Regions from separate parts of the Staphylococcus sp. 11262D007BW genome, predicted to be linked through region 2. Evidence: riboswitches for the same ligand, from Rfam matches in the RefSeq annotation. Region 2 holds a riboswitch; each other region holds the start of a gene.
What was found. Region 2 has a riboswitch for thiamine pyrophosphate ahead of ACEE93_RS02710 (ECF transporter S component). Riboswitches for the same ligand answer to the same signal wherever they lie in the genome.
Positions count from the first base shown of each region.

Region 1: it holds a riboswitch for thiamine pyrophosphate, as region 2 does, so the genes downstream of both, ACEE93_RS01185 (thiamine phosphate synthase) here and ACEE93_RS02710 (ECF transporter S component) in region 2, are expected to answer to the same signal.
Region 3: it holds a riboswitch for thiamine pyrophosphate, as region 2 does, so the genes downstream of both, thiC (phosphomethylpyrimidine synthase ThiC) here and ACEE93_RS02710 (ECF transporter S component) in region 2, are expected to answer to the same signal.

Region 1 covers NZ_JBPWPJ010000001.1:227,948-234,467, reverse strand. Annotated here, with positions in the region: gene ACEE93_RS01205 (YebC/PmpR family DNA-binding transcriptional regulator) at 1-317, opposite strand, end outside; gene ACEE93_RS01200 (ThiF family adenylyltransferase) at 404-1,393, opposite strand; gene ACEE93_RS01195 (thiazole synthase) at 1,393-2,160, opposite strand; gene thiS (sulfur carrier protein ThiS) at 2,162-2,362, opposite strand; gene ACEE93_RS01185 (thiamine phosphate synthase) at 2,364-2,993, opposite strand; TPP riboswitch at 3,013-3,119, opposite strand; gene ACEE93_RS01180 (Bax inhibitor-1 family protein) at 3,132-3,755, opposite strand; gene ACEE93_RS01175 (LysM peptidoglycan-binding domain-containing protein) at 4,014-4,865, shown strand; gene ACEE93_RS01170 (anion permease) at 5,060-6,061, opposite strand; gene ACEE93_RS01165 (DUF47 domain-containing protein) at 6,075-6,520, opposite strand, start outside.
Region 2 covers NZ_JBPWPJ010000001.1:545,840-552,359, forward strand. Annotated here, with positions in the region: gene purD (phosphoribosylamine--glycine ligase) at 1-903, shown strand, start outside; gene ACEE93_RS02700 (energy-coupling factor transporter transmembrane component T family protein) at 1,059-1,853, opposite strand; gene ACEE93_RS02705 (ABC transporter ATP-binding protein) at 1,846-3,252, opposite strand; gene ACEE93_RS02710 (ECF transporter S component) at 3,265-3,840, opposite strand; TPP riboswitch at 4,022-4,123, opposite strand; gene graF (glycopeptide resistance-associated protein GraF) at 4,350-4,481, opposite strand; gene auxA (lipoteichoic acid stability factor AuxA) at 4,746-6,071, shown strand; gene ACEE93_RS02725 (class I SAM-dependent rRNA methyltransferase) at 6,179-6,520, shown strand, end outside.
Region 3 covers NZ_JBPWPJ010000001.1:1,855,248-1,861,767, reverse strand. Annotated here, with positions in the region: gene ACEE93_RS09160 (mechanosensitive ion channel) at 1-756, shown strand, start outside; gene ACEE93_RS09155 (nucleoside hydrolase) at 1,235-2,173, opposite strand; gene cls (cardiolipin synthase) at 2,303-3,790, shown strand; TPP riboswitch at 3,847-3,949, shown strand; gene thiC (phosphomethylpyrimidine synthase ThiC) at 4,166-5,902, shown strand; gene ACEE93_RS09140 (DUF418 domain-containing protein) at 6,041-6,520, shown strand, end outside.

The DNA of each region.
Region 1 (6,520 bases), 320 kb from region 2:
GTACGATTCACATTATTCGTTAAGGCATCTACAATGACCATTGAGCCATTCGGGCCAAATCCCTCATAGCGTAAATGATCATAGTCTTCTTCTCCGCCACCTTTAGCTTTTTCAATGGCTCTGTCTATAATTTGTTTAGGTACATTATATGTTTTAGCTCGTTCTAAAACGAGTTTCAATGTTTGGTTTGCCTCTGGATCTGGTTCACCTGATTTAGCAGCTACATAAATTTCTTTTCCAAATTTAGCATAAATTCGACTTGTATTTTTATCTTTTTGAGCTTTTTTCTCTTTGATGTTATTCCATTTACGTCCCATGATTCCATCTCGCTTTCGCTTACATTTTTAATCATGTTTTATTATACAGTGTTTAATAAAGGTTAATCAACATACGGCCATAGTGCTTACTTAAAAAGTTGTGTCACAATGGCTTGAGGATTAACTGATTTATCTGCACCATAAATCAGGAGACGCCCATCTTGATATAAAGTCATATCGTAATCTTGATATACCAACCGTTTGATATAAGGATTGTTCAACTTAACTTCAACAGCATCAGACGTATCTTTCGTAAAGCTCTCTGCATTTAATCGAATTTGTATCACACCACCACACAGTTCACGTACTTGATCTAAACCTTGATCTGCTAAACGTGGAAACTGATGATGATGGCACACCTTACATGTGTCATCTTTAAGCGCACGTATATCCATCGACCGCATTGTCCCTTTAAATATATCGACCGTCACCATCTTGTAAGAAAAGTGCTGATGCATAAGGTAATAAAATAATTCAGACACGACAAAACTACTCGCTAAATGAACGGCTGGCGGAAGTACCCCATAGATATCACAACTTTCCATTGTATCTGGCACTTCTGGCATCACACAGTTCAAACAAGGCCCATCATGATCAATTGGAAAGACGCTTAACTGACTGCCTATGACAGCACCATAGATATATGGAATATCAAGTTTGCGTGTCGCTTCATTCATAAGGTAACGCGTTTCAAATCGGTCTAAACCATCTAACACAATATCTGGTTGTATTTCTTCCAATAATCCAATAATATTGCGTGGTGTGACCTCCTCATTTAAAGGTTCAATGTTTACTTCACGATTCATTTGTTGTAAATGATGCTTCAATGCAAACACTTTAGGCATCATCGCTTCGGCATCTGCCTCTGTATAACCACTTTGACGATGCAAATTCGTCAAACTTACAATGTCTTTATCGATAATGGTTACTTTTTTAACACCGCTTCTAACAATTTGTTCAGCGATACCACTACCTAGTGCACCCACGCCCATAACAAGTACGTGTAACTGACCTAATTGTTGTTGACCCGCTTCGCCAAAATGTGGGAATTTAATTTGTCTATCATAACGATTCATTAAAGAAAACCTAACCCCTCAGATGGACTAGATTGTACCGCATTGTATTTAATAGGAATACGTCCTGCTTCATAACTTAAGCGACCTGCTTCAATACCTTTTTTCATCGCCTCTGCCATTTTTACAGGATCTTTGGCACGTGACACTGCAGAATTAAGTAAAATCGCATCTGCACCTAATTCCATTGCTTTAGCACAATCTTTTGCTGAGCCAATGCCTGCATCCACAATGACAGGGACATTACTTTTTTCGACAATATAGCGTAAGTTTAATGGATTAACGATACCACGGCCTGTGCCGATTGGTGACGCAAGTGGCATAATCGCATGAACCCCTAACGCTTCTAAACGTTTAGCTAAAACGACATCATCTGAAATATAAGGACATACAATGTAGCCTTTTTCTAATAAAATTTCGCATGCTTTATATGTTTCTAATGGATCAGGCAATAATGTGTCATCATCACCGATTACTTCTACTTTAATCATATCGCAGACGCCTGCTTCATTTGCTAACTCAGCGATACGTACGGCTTCTTCTGCAGATTTAGCACCTGCTGTATTTGGAAAAGTGATAAATTGGTCTAAATCCACATTCGCTAATGGATTAGGTAAATCTTTATCATATAAACTCATGCGTCTTACCGCAAAAGTAAGGACTTCTGTTTCTGAAGCTTTAATCGCTGCTTCCTGAACTGATTCATTGTCAAACTTACCTGTTCCTAAAAAGAGTCTTGAATTAAATGTTAGATTTCCAATTTTAAACATATTATCCGCCTCCTACAAATTCTAATAGTTCTAATCGATCATTTTCTCTGATGGGTGTATGCGCCCAATCCGCACGCTTAACGACAGCTGCATTTTGTTCTACAGCCATACGTTTAGCATCAATATCAAAATGCGTTAGGACATCTTGAATCGTTGTCCCTTCTTGAAATTCATTTACTTCTCCGTTAACAATAACTTTCATATTATGACCTCCTTTTTCTCCATTGTTCCGATAATTGCTGTACTTCGTTGTACGGGCGATTAAATAGAGCGCCAATACATGCAATCCCTGAAAAGTGAGTAGGCACATTCGACACTGTCGTTACATTAATACCACCTATTGCGACTAGCGGTAATGTTGTGGCTAACGCATGATCAATCTCTTCAGCCGTTCTCGGGGATTGGTTAGGTTTTGATGGGGTTGGAAATAAGTGCCCAAATAATCCAAAATCAACCTCATACTGTTGTGCATATTGAATGGCCTCAACATTATGAACTGACATACTGACCACAAACTGAGGGTATGTCGTTTTAATACTTTTCACTTTTTCATCATATTGACTGAAGTGAATGCGATGAATATGCATCATTAAAGCCAGATCAATGTCTGAATGTATAATGAGTTTCTCTTTAGGAAAGCCACGTGCAGTGATTTCTTCAATCCAACGCTTGATATCATGTTGCGTCATTGGCGTCCTCAATAGTACGCCATCGATAAGTGGTTCAATCTCACATAAATGACCTTGATGTGTATGATTTAATGGTTCATAAGGGGTAACTGCTAACAGCATAGGCAAACATCCTTTTACAAAAATAAAAGCTACTTTCCTCATACTAAAGAAAAGTAGCTACTCTAAGTCATCGCCACTTTCCTACGCCAGTATGAACTGGATCAGGTTCGGGAATTTTGAAATACATTTCAATCTCAGCCCTTAAAAAAGGCACTTCCAGTGGTAAATCTTATTCAATTATTACTGTGATTTTTTAACGATACGTGCTAATTTTAACACATAACGTATGATACGAAATAGGTTTAAGAATAAATTAAAACCCATCTCTCTAGGGGAAAATCGTCCATGCTTCATTCGATTAAAGTCATATAAAGTATATAATAAAAATAGTAATAAACCAACCACAACGATAATTGTGTGATAAATTGGATTATGCACAAACCATCCTATTAAACTCGCAATGACTAACGCAATTAACGTCACAAACAAGTATTTTCCCATACTTGCTGCATCTTTTATAACAAAATAACCTATAATACCAAATGCAATAAATCCGGAGATTGCTAAGATAATATTTCTAATGAAATCAGCTGTTCCAAGATCTTGAATCGCATAAGTAAAAGTAGCAAAAGATAACAATCCGGAGATAATCGTATAAATATGTGACATAATTAAGCCACTAAAACGTGCGCGCTGCACAAACATTGTGATTAAAATTAAAATAAGGAGTCCAATGGATAAAGGTTTTCGCCATTCCACGGCTAAGAATTGTCCTAAATAGACACCAATACCAAAGATAATCCAATAATAAGTAAAAAATAACCACACTTGTCCAAAACGTTGTGAATGCTTTGTATCCGCCACTCATTGCTCACCCCTTTATACTGATTTTAGGATAAAATATCAAAATTAATATTACAAACATTTTAACATTCTTACAAAGTAAATTTAGACGAATCTCTAAAAGTACTTATTTTATCACATCTGTTCATATCTTCAATTTTTGAAATCATTTATCACAATATTACATGTTCGTAACAACCCCCACAAATAACTCTATTTTTGTTAAAATTGATTTGAATATTTTAGAAAAGACAAGCAAATGGCTAAGGAGGCATTACTTTGAAAAAATTAACTTTTGCATTAACCGTTACTTCTGGAGCGGCAGCATTGTTAACTCAACATGATGCTGATGCTTCAACACAACATACTGTTCAATCAGGCGAATCTTTATGGAGTATTTCGCAACAGTATAATATGTCTGTAGATGAAATTAAGCAGGCAAACAATTTAACATCAAATATGGTCTTTCCAGGACAAGTTTTAACAATTGGTGGCGGCGGTGGCGCAGCTGACCAGTCTACGCAATCAACAACAACGACTGCTACTGCAACAGCGCCAAGCTTAGGAGAAACGCATGTTGTTCAAACTGGTGAAACATTGGACATCATTGCTGCTAATTACGGTGTTACACCACAAGATATCATCAATGCTAACAACTTAAATGGTTATTTAGTGGCACCTTCACAAACATTAACAATACCAAGTGGTTCAGATAACACAACTGCACCTTCAATTGATGCAGGTCCAAATGGCGCAGAGAACGCACCATCTACATCAGGTAGTGGTTCACCTACATTTAATCACCAAAACTTGTACGACTGGGGACAATGTACTTGGCACGTATTTAATCGTCGTGCAGAAACTGGTCAACCAATCAGCACTTATTGGTACAATGCTGAAAACTGGGCAGACAATGCTGCAGGAGATGGTTACACAGTAGACCATAACCCTAGCGCAGGTTCAATTATGCAAACTTACGAAGGTCCAGTAGGTCACGTAGCTTACGTTGAACGCGTTAATAGTGATGGTAGTATCTTAGTATCAGAAATGAACTATAGCACACCACCAGGTGAAGTAGGCTATCGCACAATTCCAGCATCAGTTGCTTCATCATATAACTACATTCATTAATATAAGAGGCTATGATATAAAGTATGAATGCTTTAGGGAACCGATTAGGAGTCCCAACCTCTTGAAATATGACACATTATTAAATTAATCGTCCTTAGTCATCGAAAGAAGCAAGGTTCACTTGAAGTGTTACCTTGCTTCTTTTTGTATAAAAAAAAACGGCCAGTGATTGTTCACTAACCGCTCGAGTACTATTATAAAAAGATATTTAAAATCAAATAAAAGATAGCTGCAATTAAAGCAGTAATAGGTAAAGTAATGACCCATGTAACGATCATACGTTTCGCTGTATTCCAGTGTACACCTTTAATTCGATTTGCTGAGCCTACACCTAAAATTGAAGAGGATACAACGTGTGTTGTTGATAATGGAAAGTGTAACCATGATGCTGTGAAAATTGTGAGCGCTGAAGCTAAGTCTGCTGAAGCACCATTCGCTGGTCTAATCTTCATAATATTACCGCCCACTGTTTTAATAATCTTCCATCCACCAATCGCTGTACCTAATCCCATAGCTGACGCACAGGCTACTTTAACCCATAGCGCAGGTTCAACACTTGATTGTAGGTTCGCTACAATTAATGCCATCGTAATAATCCCCATTGATTTTTGCGCATCATTTGTACCATGAGAAAATGATTGTAGAGATGCAGTGAAAATTTGAAAAATACGGAAATTACGATTCGTACGTGTTAAATTTGCATTTTTAAATATCCTTTTAACAATTGAATAAATGATAAAACCGACAATAAATGCGATAACAGGAGAAAGTAACAATACAAGGATAATCTTAGTAAAACCTTGATAATGTAGTACGCCAAATGATCCTGCTGAAGCAATCGCAGCACCGGCAATCGCACCAATTAAAGCGTGAGATGACGAACTAGGTATACCATAATACCACGTCACTAAATTCCATACTATGGCTACTAATATCGCTGCCAATACAACAACCATGCCATTACTCAATGTAAATGGGTCAACGATTTCCTTTGTAATCGTTGAAGCGACCCCAGTAAAAGTTAATGCTCCGATAAAGTTCATAATCGCCGCTAAAAATATCGCTTGCCTTGGGGTTAAAGCACGCGTTGAAACAGCTGTAGCGACCGCATTGGCTGTATCATGAAATCCATTAATAAAATCAAAAATGAGCGAAAAAATAACAATGGCTATTGTTAAAGATATTAAAAACTCCATGAACGAGGACTCCTTAACTATTTTTCATAATGATTGTTTCAAAGTTATTTGCAACCGCTTGGCAACGATCTGCAATATTTTCCAAACTTTCATAAATATCTTTAATTTTAATGAGTGTGACAGGGTCTGTTTCACTATTAAAGATATGTTTGATAGATTGTCTTAAAATACCATCGCAATTCGTTTCATATTCTTTAATGTTAATCGAATGCACACGCATATGGGATAATTTCTTTTCAGTTAATAAGCCAATTGCAAGTTTCATTTCACCAATGGCCTTTTGAATATTATCTGCAAATTCTGCCATAAACTCATCTGTATATTCGATAGAATACATTTCAAACATAGCTGATGTTTCTTCCATAGAATCTAAGACATCATCAATCGCATTACATAACGCCATAATGTCTTCTCTTTCGATAGGGGTAATAAATGTTTGGTTTAGATCTGTAATTACCT
Region 2 (6,520 bases):
GCAGAATATCAAGAAATCAATCAAAAAAGCGAAGCACTTGAGTATATTAAAACGTGCGAATTACCAATTGTACTAAAGAAAGATGGTCTTGCGGCAGGTAAAGGGGTCATTATTGCTGAAACACGTGAAGAGGCAGAAAAGGCCGTTAACACTTTATTTGAAAATGAAGACGATAAAGTTGTGTTTGAACAATTTCTTGAGGGTGAGGAATTCTCACTTATGACCTTTGTGAACGAAGATTACGCCGTGCCGTTTGATACGATCGCACAAGATCATAAACGTGCTTTTGATAACGATGAAGGGCCAAATACAGGAGGTATGGGCGCATATTGTCCAGTACCACATATTGGTGAAGATGTATTAGAAATGACTAATGCACGCATCGCTCAACCTATTGCTAAAGCAATGCATCAAGAAGGTTATGATTTTATGGGGCTTTTATATATTGGGGCTATCTTAACAAAAGAAGGTCCTAAAGTCATTGAATTTAATGCGAGATTCGGTGATCCGGAAGCACAAGTGTTATTAAAACGCATGGACAGCGATTTAATGGAACATCTCGTTCAATTAGATCAAAAAGCACCTATCGACATGAAGTGGAAAGATGAAGCTGTTGTTGGTGTGATGTTAGCTTCTAAAGGCTATCCTGGCTCATATGAAAAAGGTCATCCTGTGACTGGTTTTGAAAATGATGCAGATCATTATTTCGTGAGTGGATTGAAACATGATGGCAATCAGTATGTTAATTCAGGCGGACGCGTTATTTTAGCCCTAGGTCAAGGTAATGACATTGAAACAGCACAACAAGAAGCTTATAAACGAGTGGAAGCAATTGAAAGTAATAACTTGTTTTATCGACAAGACATTGCTGATAAAGCAATCAAAGCGAAAGACGAAAAATAACTGTTCATATTTAATGTTAAAAAAGGTGAGACCTCATATTTCGGGGTCTCACCTTTTTAAGTATTGATTTTTCGATACAGATGAAATAAACGGGAATAAGTAAGAAAAATCATCATGCCTTTTCACATCATCGAGATCATGAAAACGCATGTAGTTTATGATCTAACATCCATAATGTTCGTGATTGGAAGATAATTCGCTAATAAAAACGCACATACTACAAAAAGTACGACTAGTATAATTAAAATGATATCTTTAAAAGAGAAGGGCACATGATAGTAATAAGTTCTAGGCCCATCTTGAAATCCCTTTTTCTCCATTGCGACAGATAAGCGATGTGCTTTTCTAATATTTTGACTTAACAATGGAATAAGTAAGTGTTTTAAGCGTTTAAACCACGAATAATGTTGATGATCAATAATTTGATAACGCATTTTAAGTGCATTTCTTAGTTGGAAAACCGATTCAATCATTAACGGAATCATTCGAAAAGCAGCCATAAATGCATAAGCAATTTTGGGTTTAACTTTCAAATGCTGCATCAAACTGTAAAATATCATAATGACTTGAGAAGTGAATGCAATGGATAAACCAAAAAAGCTGATAATCATTGTTCTCAAGGATAAGTGCAATCCTCTTACTAAGCTTTCGCTACTTATTTTGATGAAACCAAATTCAAATAAAACGTGCGTGCCATCCCCATAAAATATCATAAATAAAGAAGAGGTTAAGGCGAAGAAGATTGCAAAGCTTAAAAATACAAGCAATACTTTCCATTTTGTACCACTTACAAGTAGTAAAAAAACGAGCATAATTGCAGCTAGATAAATCATAAAATCAAATTGATGAATCCATATAATAAAGAAGAATAGTCCAATACCAAGAAATAGCTTTGTAATGATATTAACGTCATCCATAAATGTATATTTCAGTTTCCATGCTTCAACCACGTTGCGTCACCTCACGTTCATACAATTGACCGTCAATAATTTCTAGGCGACGGGTCGGATACCGCTCAATTATATGAGGGTCATGTGAAATCATAAAAATGGTTTGCCCTTGTTGAACTCGTTCCTTAAAAAGTTCAATGAGTTTAAACGTATTATGACTATCTAAACCAAATGTAGGTTCATCAAGTAAAATAATGTCCGCATTAGTACTTAATGCAGTAGCTACACTTAAACGTCTTTTTTGGCCCATTGAGAGTTCGAAAGGGTGTTGCTGTTGGACATGTTCTAAATCAAGCCACTTTAGCATGTCATTTGTGCGTTCTTTTGCTATGGATTTATCAGTATTACTATAATTAATAAAGATCTCATCAAATACAGAGTTCTGAATGAACTGAAGTTCTGGATTTTGATATACCAAAAACATCCGTTGCGCTGCATCTTTGAGATGTTTTATTTTGTCATTGTTATAATACATGTTGCCTTTATATTTAATGAGTTGCATCATTGATTCAAATAAAGTTGTTTTACCAGAACCATTTTGACCTGTTAAAGTAATCCATTCTCCAGGTTCTATGACTAATTCTGGCACTTGATAAAGCTTATTTTTCCCCCGATGTATAACGCCATTCTGGAACTTAAAATGAAATGACTTTGAAGTAGTAGGCCGTTCGCTGAGTGCATGTGGTGCTTGATCCCAAGCATTTGGATGCCACACACCATATTCGCTCAATAACGCTTCAAAATGTTTTAAGATAAAATCAGGTTCACCTTGTTGAACAATTTCCCCTTTATGGTTCATTAAGATGACGCGATCAACAAACTGCCAAATATGTTCCACTTTATGCTCAACGATGAGCACGGTTTGATCTTTCCATAAATCTTTAAGCAATGCCCAAAGATTTTCAGTCGCTTCAACATCAAGCATCGCTGTAGGTTCATCTAAAAATAATGTATCTGTATTTTGTAATAGTGTACCAGCAATCGCTAACTTTTGTTTCATACCGCCACTGAGTTGATTAATATTTTGTTTTGGATTTACATTTAGTTGTACTGTATCAAGCGCTTTATGTATCATCGCATCCATATCACTTTGAGGGATTTGACGATTTTCAAGAATAAATGCTAACTCTTCATTCACTTGTGGCATACAAAACTGTGAGTCGGGATCCTGAAAAATGACACCAGCATTGTGAGCAATGTGCAGTTCGTCATATTTCATAGGTAAATCAATAAGATCAGGTACAATCCCGCTTAAAACATTGAGTAAAGTACTTTTACCCGAGCCAGAAGGTCCGAGTAAAAGCACTTTTTCTTTATCTTTAATTTCGATGTCGAGTCCATCGAAAATTTTGTAATCTGCACTTGGATATTTCAAGCGTAAATTTTTAACATTTAACACAGCAAATGCTCCTTATAAACTGTCATAATCATCTTTTGAAGCAGGTCGGAACAACTTCGTGACGCCGGTTTGATCCAATGCCTTAACAAGATAATATGGAAATATCCCTGCTAAAACAGCGCCACTAATAATACGGAACATAATGAGTAAAATTAAGTTCCAAGTCGCTACTTCGTTTAAATAACCATAATACCAATCAATTGGTAAACTAATGATTGCTGCAGCCATTCCTGCTAAGATCGCTACCATTAATGTACGAGATTTATAACGGAAAATCGCAAAGATGATTTCGCATGCTAAACCTTGTAATAAAGCATAAATAATTGTTGGAATATCAAAGCGGCCCATCATAATAGTTTCGCCCGCACCGGCAGCAAATTCAGCAATTAAAGCAATGCCCATTTTAGGAATGATTAAGTAAGCCACAACTGCGGCACTAAACCACATACCATACATCAATTGATCGATATGTAAACCAAGGGGTTGTACAGTATTATTTACAATCCACCATAAATTGTAAATGACTGCAAATATGACAGAAATCAGTACTGTCACTAATATATCGGATAATGTTAATCCTTTTTTCATTATAAAGCTCCTTTCACTTTAAGGTTAGGATACCGTTCCTCAATTTTCACCTTTGTCCTAGCCTTAAGGTAATAATAAAAAAACGCACATGTCTCAAACTAGAGATGTGCGTAGTGAAAGATAAAATGCACTCATTTAAAAAACGGTTACAAAAACGTAACCGTAGTGCATATGTTTATAGTCATAAACGATTACACTTTCCTACGCTAGTATCATCTAGATCAGGTTCGAAGGGTTTGAGGTATCATACCTCATCTCAGCTTTCACACCCCTAGTGCGAATTTAATTGTTATAGATAATGTACAACTTATCAGTATAAAAGTCAAGGTGAGGCGCCGAGCTTATAGGTAGGACATCACTTTCGTAAATGTGTCTCAAACGACCATATCATTAAAAATGAACATATAAAAACATCACTTTTAACCTTCGTTTTAAAAAGGCAAAAGTGATGTTGAAATTAAAATACATATCATTTAATAATGAACGTTAATTAACTTTAAATGAGTTGATTAATCAAGCGTATCTTGAACGTTATCTTTAGTTTCGTTGATACCGTCTTTAACATCTTCTTTTTTATCTTTTAATTCTTGTTCTTTTTCTTTAGCTGATTCAGCAGCTTGTTTTAAATCTTTTTCAGCCATTGTGCGTCACTCCTTTATGGTTATTGTACTTTAAGTATGCCCGAAAGATTTAAAGACTAAACATGTACCACTTTTATTCTAAATAACTAAGTTGTGTCACAAAAGGTTCAAAATAGACGTTTAAAGATTTAATAAAAGGATAAATGAGAAATCTAAACATTTATATTGAGTACGTCGAGTAACTTAATCGTACTCTAGACCGATATTAAAAAAAGGTACAGACATATTTGTTAGGATTGTTTATAATAGTTGTGAGGTGAGTGCATGTCATTTTTCAATAAATACACCGAAGTGATATATAGTTATATTATAGGTGCACTATCAATATTATTGAGTATTATCATTTTTATTAATATACCACTCATTAACCAGCTTAACGATGGCAAACGAAGTATTCCTGATATTGATAATGCCTGGGATTTTACCATGGCATTTTTTCACGAAATTATTAGAGTGATGAGCCAATATATTGGTGACATTCCATTAGTGAGTGGCATCATTATTTTGTTATTTGGGATTCTTATGATTGTCATTGGCCGAACATTAACGAATACAACACGTTTTGATTACGACATTTCAATCTTATTTCTTTTAGTTGGTATTATTTATTTTGTGTTAACATTAATTTTTATGTCTCAAGTGTATAGTTGGGTTGCATTTATCTTTATTATTCCATTCCTTATACATATTGAATACATTGCTTATAAAGATGAATTAAATCCAAATCACAGAAAGCAACATTATTTATGGATCATCATGAGTTATGGCATAAGTTATATTTTAACGCAATTATCTTTATATGGACGTATTGAAGCTAAAGAAATCGCAGCGATTGATGTGTTAAGTATTAACACGTTTTTCATTATTTTATGGCTTTTAGGCCAAATGGCTATTTGGAATTTCTTATTTTTACGTCGTGCCTTGCCGATGACTCAAGAAGAGATGACAGGGGAAGCAAACGAATATTCAAGAAGTAAAAAATATCAATTCTCTGACCATAAAAAATATCACATCAAGGATTTACAAGAAAGAACTACGGAACTTACACAGGGCTTTACTAGAAAAACACGTAGAAGCGTAGATATTGAAAAATTAAGAAATAAAAAAGACCAAATTAAAGAAAAATGGTTCGGATGGGCTCACTTAGAAGAAGAAGATATTCCTTCGTTTTTACATCGACCTAAGTGGTTAAAGAAAAATTACGTTATACTTGCATGTGGTATTATTATTTTATTCTTCATTTTATTAGAATTTAATAATCGCAATAACTTATTTATGTCTGGTGATTGGCAACTGTCTCAAACACAATATGTATATGAATGGGTAAGTTTATTTTTATTACTTATCATAGCAATTCTGTATATTGTGACGTCAGTGGTGTATATGCTTAAAGGAAAATGGTATTATTTACAACTGTTTATGATTAGTATTCTCTTTTTCAAATTACTAACAGAATACATCGTGATTTTATTTAACGGATTACTATTATCTATTTTTATTACACCAATCCTTATTTTAATGTTAATACCAGCTATTATTGCGTTTATAATTCAACTCAAACAACCTGCACCAGAACAAAAAGAACAATAATTTCGGTATATTATATAAAACCTGAAGATTCATCCTATCTTCAGGTTTTTTACATGTTAAAATTAAAATCAAGAAGAGGATAAAAGATAGAAGAAAGGCTGATTCAAATGAAAACAGCAATATTAAATAAAGGCAAAGAAGACAAATATTTTAATCAATATCCTTTAGTAGAAGAAGAGGATTTATTTCAGTATGACACACTCAATGAAGGCGATGTATTTATTTTACAAACTGCGACAAACGTGAATATTGCGAAGTGTTATGTTGGTCAACAACATAAAGGGCTCGGATGGGTGTTAACGTATGATACAAATGAAGATATTGATACGATGTTTTTTGAACGTTTATTTGAGAGTGCACTTGAAGAACGCCAATATTACTACCAAGTCGAAGGGACTAATGCGTTCCGTTTATTTAATGGTGAAGGCGATGGTATTGGTGGCTTAACG
Region 3 (6,520 bases), 1.3 Mb from region 2:
AATGATGGTCAATCTGAATCAGATGGCTTAATTAAAACTTTCGGAAAACTAGCTTATTTCTTAGTGTTCTTACTATTCTTACCAGCTATTTTTGATGCTCTAAAAATGGAGTCAGTTTCAAATCCTATTAGAAGCATGATGCAAAGCATTTTAAACTTTGCACCAAGAATTATTGTTGCGGTTATCATTTTAGTAATTGGTTTATTCATTGCTAAAATGTTAGGTACTTTAGTGAAAAACTTACTACAAAGTATCAATTTAAGCCGTTACAACCATTATGTGAACTTTGGTTCAGATAAAAACAGTATCGATTTACCAGTTGCAATTGGTTGGGTTATTTCAACAATTATTGGTTTATTCTTCTTTGTTCAAGCATTAAATACAGTGAACTTATCAGTATTAAACCAAATCGGTTCAGCAATTATCGGATACTTACCATTAATCATCTCAGCAGCAATTATTTTAGCTCTAGGTTTAATTGGCGGTAATTTACTTGCTAAATTCATCCGTAAATCTACAGGCAACAATATGCTAGCTGAAGTTGTAAGATTCGTATTAATCATTGTTGCTGTATTTATGACATTAGATCAATTAAACTTTGCACAAAGCATTGTTAACGTTGCTTTCTTATTAATTTTAGGTGCAGTTGCAGTAGCATTTGCAATCGCATTTGGTGTTGGCGGTAAAGAATTCGCTAAAAAACAAATGGAAAAATTATCTAATAAAATTGAGAAAGAAAACAACTCAAACCATTAATAATTAAGATGATATAAATTAGAGAATCGAGGTAAGGTGGTCCTTATCTCGATTCTTTTAATGTGATTACAAAATGTGAAGCAAAGCACTTTGGTTCCAGTAAAGTTGAGTAGCATAAAAAATAGCGGTTGTGACTTAGAGGTTGGTCGATTATCACAACTCTCTAAGCACACTGCTATGTTATATTCACTGGTCATCGTCTTTACGGGACGGTTGCTGGTCTATCCAGTGCTTAAACCATACAACCGTACAACCGACAACAATCGGACCGACTAGTTGATCGATTACATAAGAGAACAATCATGCTCCCTCCCAACATCATAAGTTTCACAGACGATGACAGTAGTTTACTAATGGTGTTGTAAAAAAGGTAGTATCCTTTCAAATCAAAATAAGTAGAAACCGTTTATAAAACAGTCATTTCACTGAATATGAGTCATTAATTTGATTGAAATGAAAAAATCTAGCACTTTTCAACCTATTTTACTTTTTTAGCTAAGCCCGTCATATAATCAAAAAATGCATCATGGTTTACATCATTAATCACATTAAGTGGACGGCCATCAACATCATCTAAATGTGTACGTCCTTGACCTGGCCCTTCTGTAATAACTGAAGCGTAAACTGTTTCTTTGCGTACTAAATCTGGCTGGCCAACGTAAGCTGTCGTTAACACATCCCATAGAAAATAAGTTGAGTTCGTTTGAAAGTGATTGAGTGGTGGCACGGCTGCATAGCTTACGCCTAAAAAGTCCACACCTGCATAGTGACGCTCATCAGCCCACATTTGACGGATAGCTAGTGTGAGGGGAACCTGATTGGTACTTTCTAAAGCGACCATATCGATTTGAATGTCTGTCTCAAAAACGCGTTTAACAGCGTCAGGATCCCAAAAAGCATTCCATTCTGCGGTGCCATCGTGTTCTGGTTCTTCTACATTACCGCGTTCTAAAAAGGTACCGCCCATCCAAACGAGTCGCTCAATATGTTGTGTGATGGTTGGATCAACTTCAAGTGCTTTAGCTAAATCTGTTAGTGGACCAGTAAATAATAGCGTGACTGGTGAAGAAGCCTGATTAAGTTTAGTAATAATGTCTTGATAAGCAGGGATTTTAAGCAATGTTGATTGACTCGATACACGCTCATTCAATATGGGTAATGCATCCATAAAAAAGGCATGCATACGCCATTCTTTAGGAAATGGATTTTTGCCGCGTTCGTTAGAAATAGCGACATCTATCGGATAGCTTGAAAAACGATTAATGATTTTACGAGAGGCACTCTCAGAAGGTTCGACATAACAGTCTGCACCTATCGTACTGACACCAATCAGATTGACATCATCCATTTGTAGTAATAAAAATAAGGAAATTAAATCATCGACACCACCGTCGTGATTAAAATAAATTTGTTTCACTTTATTCTCTCCTTTTGTTGTATTCTATTTTTATTATAATTGAAAACAATGAAAAAAGGGTAGAATTCATGTAAAATGCTAGGGTGAATATTAAGTTAAAAATGAACCAATTTAAAAGGAGGTACTGACATGCAACTTATTTTTGATCCTAATGTCGCTACAACTTATCGGATTATTTTAGGCGGTTTTTTTGTCATTAATGTGATTTTAGCATTGATTATTATATTTATGGAAAGAGACCGTCGAGAGGCGACATCAACATGGGCATGGCTATTGCTATTATTTATAATGCCTGTGTTTGGTTTCTTCTTCTATTTATTCTTTGGACGTGCTGTACGACTCAAACAACAAGAAGTCAGTGGTAAAGAAATTGATGATGCGAAAGAGCGTGTGAAGTCGCAAAAAGAAAGTTTTGAAAACAACAATTTCACCTCGAATAATGATGTCGTGAAAAAACATTCTGATTTAGTTCAATCATTGTTAGTCAGAGAGAATAACTTTTTAAGTGAAAATAACCATGTGAAGGTTTTTACAGACGGACATCGCTTATTTGATCAAATGAAAGAAGATTTACGTAATGCAAAGAAATACATTCATATAGAATACTATATTTTAAATATGGATGGGCTTGGGACAGAAATTTTAAATATTTTAGAAGAGAAAGCCCGAGAAGGTTTAGAAGTGAAGTTACTTTATGATGCAGTGGGCTCTAAACAATTGCGTAAGTCAAGACTTAAAGGATTACTCAATGCAGGGGCAAAAGCTGAACCATTTTTCCATGCGAAAATCATTCCATTTATCAACTTTAGGGTCAACAACCGAAACCACCGCAAGACGTTAGTGATCGATGGTGATTTAGGCTACGTGGGTGGCTTTAATATTGGTGATGAATACTTAGGACTTGATGAAAAATTAGGTTACTGGCGAGATACGCACTTACGTATTCAAGGTGATGGCGTGGATGCGCTGCAATTAAGCTTTATCCATGATTGGAACGCCCAAGTTTCAAAAGATGATGCTTTAGAATATGATAAACGTTATTTCCCAGACAATGCGCGTAAAGATGGCAATGTAGCTATGCAAATCGGTTTAAGTGGTCCAAACCGTACTTGGCCACAACTTGAGTTTGCTTACCTCAAAATGATTATGAATGCGAAAGACTCAATCTACATTCATACGCCTTATTTCGTGCCAGATATTGGCTTTATTAATGCGTTACGTATTGCGGCACAATCGGGTGTTGATGTGCATGTTATTGTGCCGAATAAACCAGATAAACCATTTGTACATTGGGCCACATTAACCGTGGTCGCACAATTAATGTATGATGGTGTTAATGTATATACTTACGCAAATGGCTTTATTCACTCTAAAATGATGGTCATTGATGGAGAAGTGGCTTCTGTAGGTTCTGCTAATATGGATGCGCGTAGTTTCAGATTAAACTTTGAAATCAACGGTATTATTTACAACGAAGATATTGCGCAATATTTAATTAAAGCCTTTAACGAAGATCTTAAAGTATCCGATCGTTTAACACCCGAACGTTACGAAAATCGCTCAAAATGGGTTAAATTTAAACAATCTATTGCTAAACTTGTGTCACCAATTTTATAAGTCAGTTTGTCATAAACAGACTTTAATGCTAGAATGTAATTTGTAACATTTAAATATAAGACTGCTAGGGGTGCTTGTGTAAGCTGAAAGAGGTTTGGACCTCAACCCTTTGTACCTGATCTAGATAATACTAGCGTAGGGAAGCAAAGATGAACGAATACAAAATGTGAAACACTGTATATTGGAGTGTGTGTGGCGTATGCCATTTTCCATGACAAGTACAGTGTGTCATTCAAATAGATATGTTCGTGTAGGTATCGGATCGGGACGACAGTCAGTCTGAGAGAGCGTTTGAACGCTTTAATCTCAATGACTTGTGTCCCGATTTTTTTCGTTCAGCTACATAGGTCTCTTAGCACACTAAGGAGGCCAATTATGAAACAAGAACAAATTGAATTAAAAAAGAATTTTCCAGCCAGTCGACGTATTTATAAGCAAGGTGCTGATGAGGATATTCGCGTACCATTTCGCGAAATTGAATTATCGGACACTGTGACAGAACAAGGTACAACGCATAATGAGCCAGTAGTTGTCTATGATACAGCCGGTCCTTATCATGATGAAACGTATGAAGTGGACGTCACTCGAGGACTGCCACAAATTCGTACGCAATGGATTGATGATCGTCATGATACGGAACGTTACGAAGGCCGTCGCATTCAGTCTATCGATAACGGCTTTAAATCAGAAGATCATCGCAATCTTGTGACGCATCCATTTGATTATGAACCAAGACGTGCCCAAGAAGGTAAGAACGTAACTCAAATGCATTATGCGAAACAAGGCATGATCACTAAAGAAATGAAGTATATCGCGACGCGTGAAAATGTGTCAGCGGAATTTGTACGTGAGGAAGTGGCAAGAGGTCGCGCGATTATCCCTAATAACATTAACCACCCTGAATCAGAACCGATGATTATCGGAAAGAACTTCCAAGTTAAAATCAATGCGAATATTGGTAATTCAGCCGTGTCATCTTCTATTGAAAATGAAATTGAAAAAATGGTGTGGGCCACGCACTGGGGAGCAGATACGATGATGGATTTATCAACAGGTAAAAATATCCATGCGACACGAGAATATCTCATTCGTAATGCGCCTGTGCCAGTCGGAACGGTACCCATTTATCAAGCTTTAGAAAAAGTAGACGGTGTGGCTGAAGATTTAACATGGGAAATTTTTAGAGATACGCTAATAGAGCAAGCTGAACAAGGTGTGGATTATTTTACAATTCATGCTGGGGTGCGTTTACATTATATTCCGATGACAGTCGATCGATTAACAGGTATTGTCTCTCGTGGTGGTTCAATCATGGCACAATGGTGTCTTGCGCATCACGAAGAAAGCTTCTTATATGAACATTTTGATGATATTTGCCAAATTTTAAAACAATACGATATTGCGATTTCACTAGGAGATGGTTTACGCCCTGGTTCAATTTATGACGCGAATGATGAGAGCCAATTTGCGGAATTAAAAACATTAGGAGAATTAACAGATATCGCATGGCAACATGATGTACAAGTGATGATTGAAGGACCAGGTCATATTCCAATGCATAAAATTAAAGAAAACCAAGACCTTGCAGATTATTATTGTAAAGAAGCGCCATTCTATACGTTAGGGCCACTTACAACAGATATTGCACCAGCTTATGATCACATTACATCTGCGATTGGTGCGGCACAAATCGCAAGCCATGGTACAGCGATGTTGTGTTACGTTACACCTAAAGAGCACCTTGGTTTACCAAACAAAGAAGACGTACGTGAAGGCGTCGTGACTTATAAAATTGCTGCGCATGCGGCTGACCTAGCAAAAGGTTTACCTGGAGCGACAGAACGTGATGATGCTATCAGTAAAGCACGTTTTGAATTTCGTTGGATAGATCAATTTAATTTATCCCTTGATCCAGACAAAGCACGTGCTTTCCATGACGAAACGTTACCAGCAGAATCGGCTAAAGTAGCTCATTTCTGTAGTATGTGCGGACCAAAATTCTGTTCAATGCGTATTTCTCATGATATACGTGGTAAGCACCAAGAACAGCTTAAAGGTATGCAAGAAATGGCTGAAACGTTTAAAGAACAAGGTAGTAAAATTTATCATTAATACAATGCGAAAAGATTGGGATGTTGGGAATGATCTAACATCCTAATCTTTTTATTAATTATAAAATGTATATTGTAGTGACTCTGTATTTTATTTATAATAAGTGATATAAAATCTAAGCAAAGGATACATAATACAATGAAACGAATACATACGGCAGATGCGTTAAGGGGTTTTTCTTTATTTGGTATTTTTCTAGCTAACTTATTGATATTTCAATATGGGTTAACAGGGCAAGATTATTTAGAATATATGAATATCGGTCCATTTTCCGAAGGGTTAGCGGTGGTCATTAAAGTATTAATTGTGCATAGTTTTATGCCGATTTTTGGTATTTTATTTGGCTTTTCAATCGACAAGCTATACCAATCCATGAAAAATAAAGACGTAAAAGCGAAACGGTTTAAGTTATTCTTGCGTGCCATAGGGTTATTAATTCTTGGGTCGCTTCATGCTAACTATATTTGGGAAGGCGACATTTTAAGTACATATAGTATTGGCATGTTTATTTTAATTATATTTATAGGGTTTCGTACAGCTTTCTTTAAATGGTGTCTTTGGATTATACTTGCTTTTGCTATTTTTAGTGGTGTAATGGGTGGTATGGATCAATCCTCA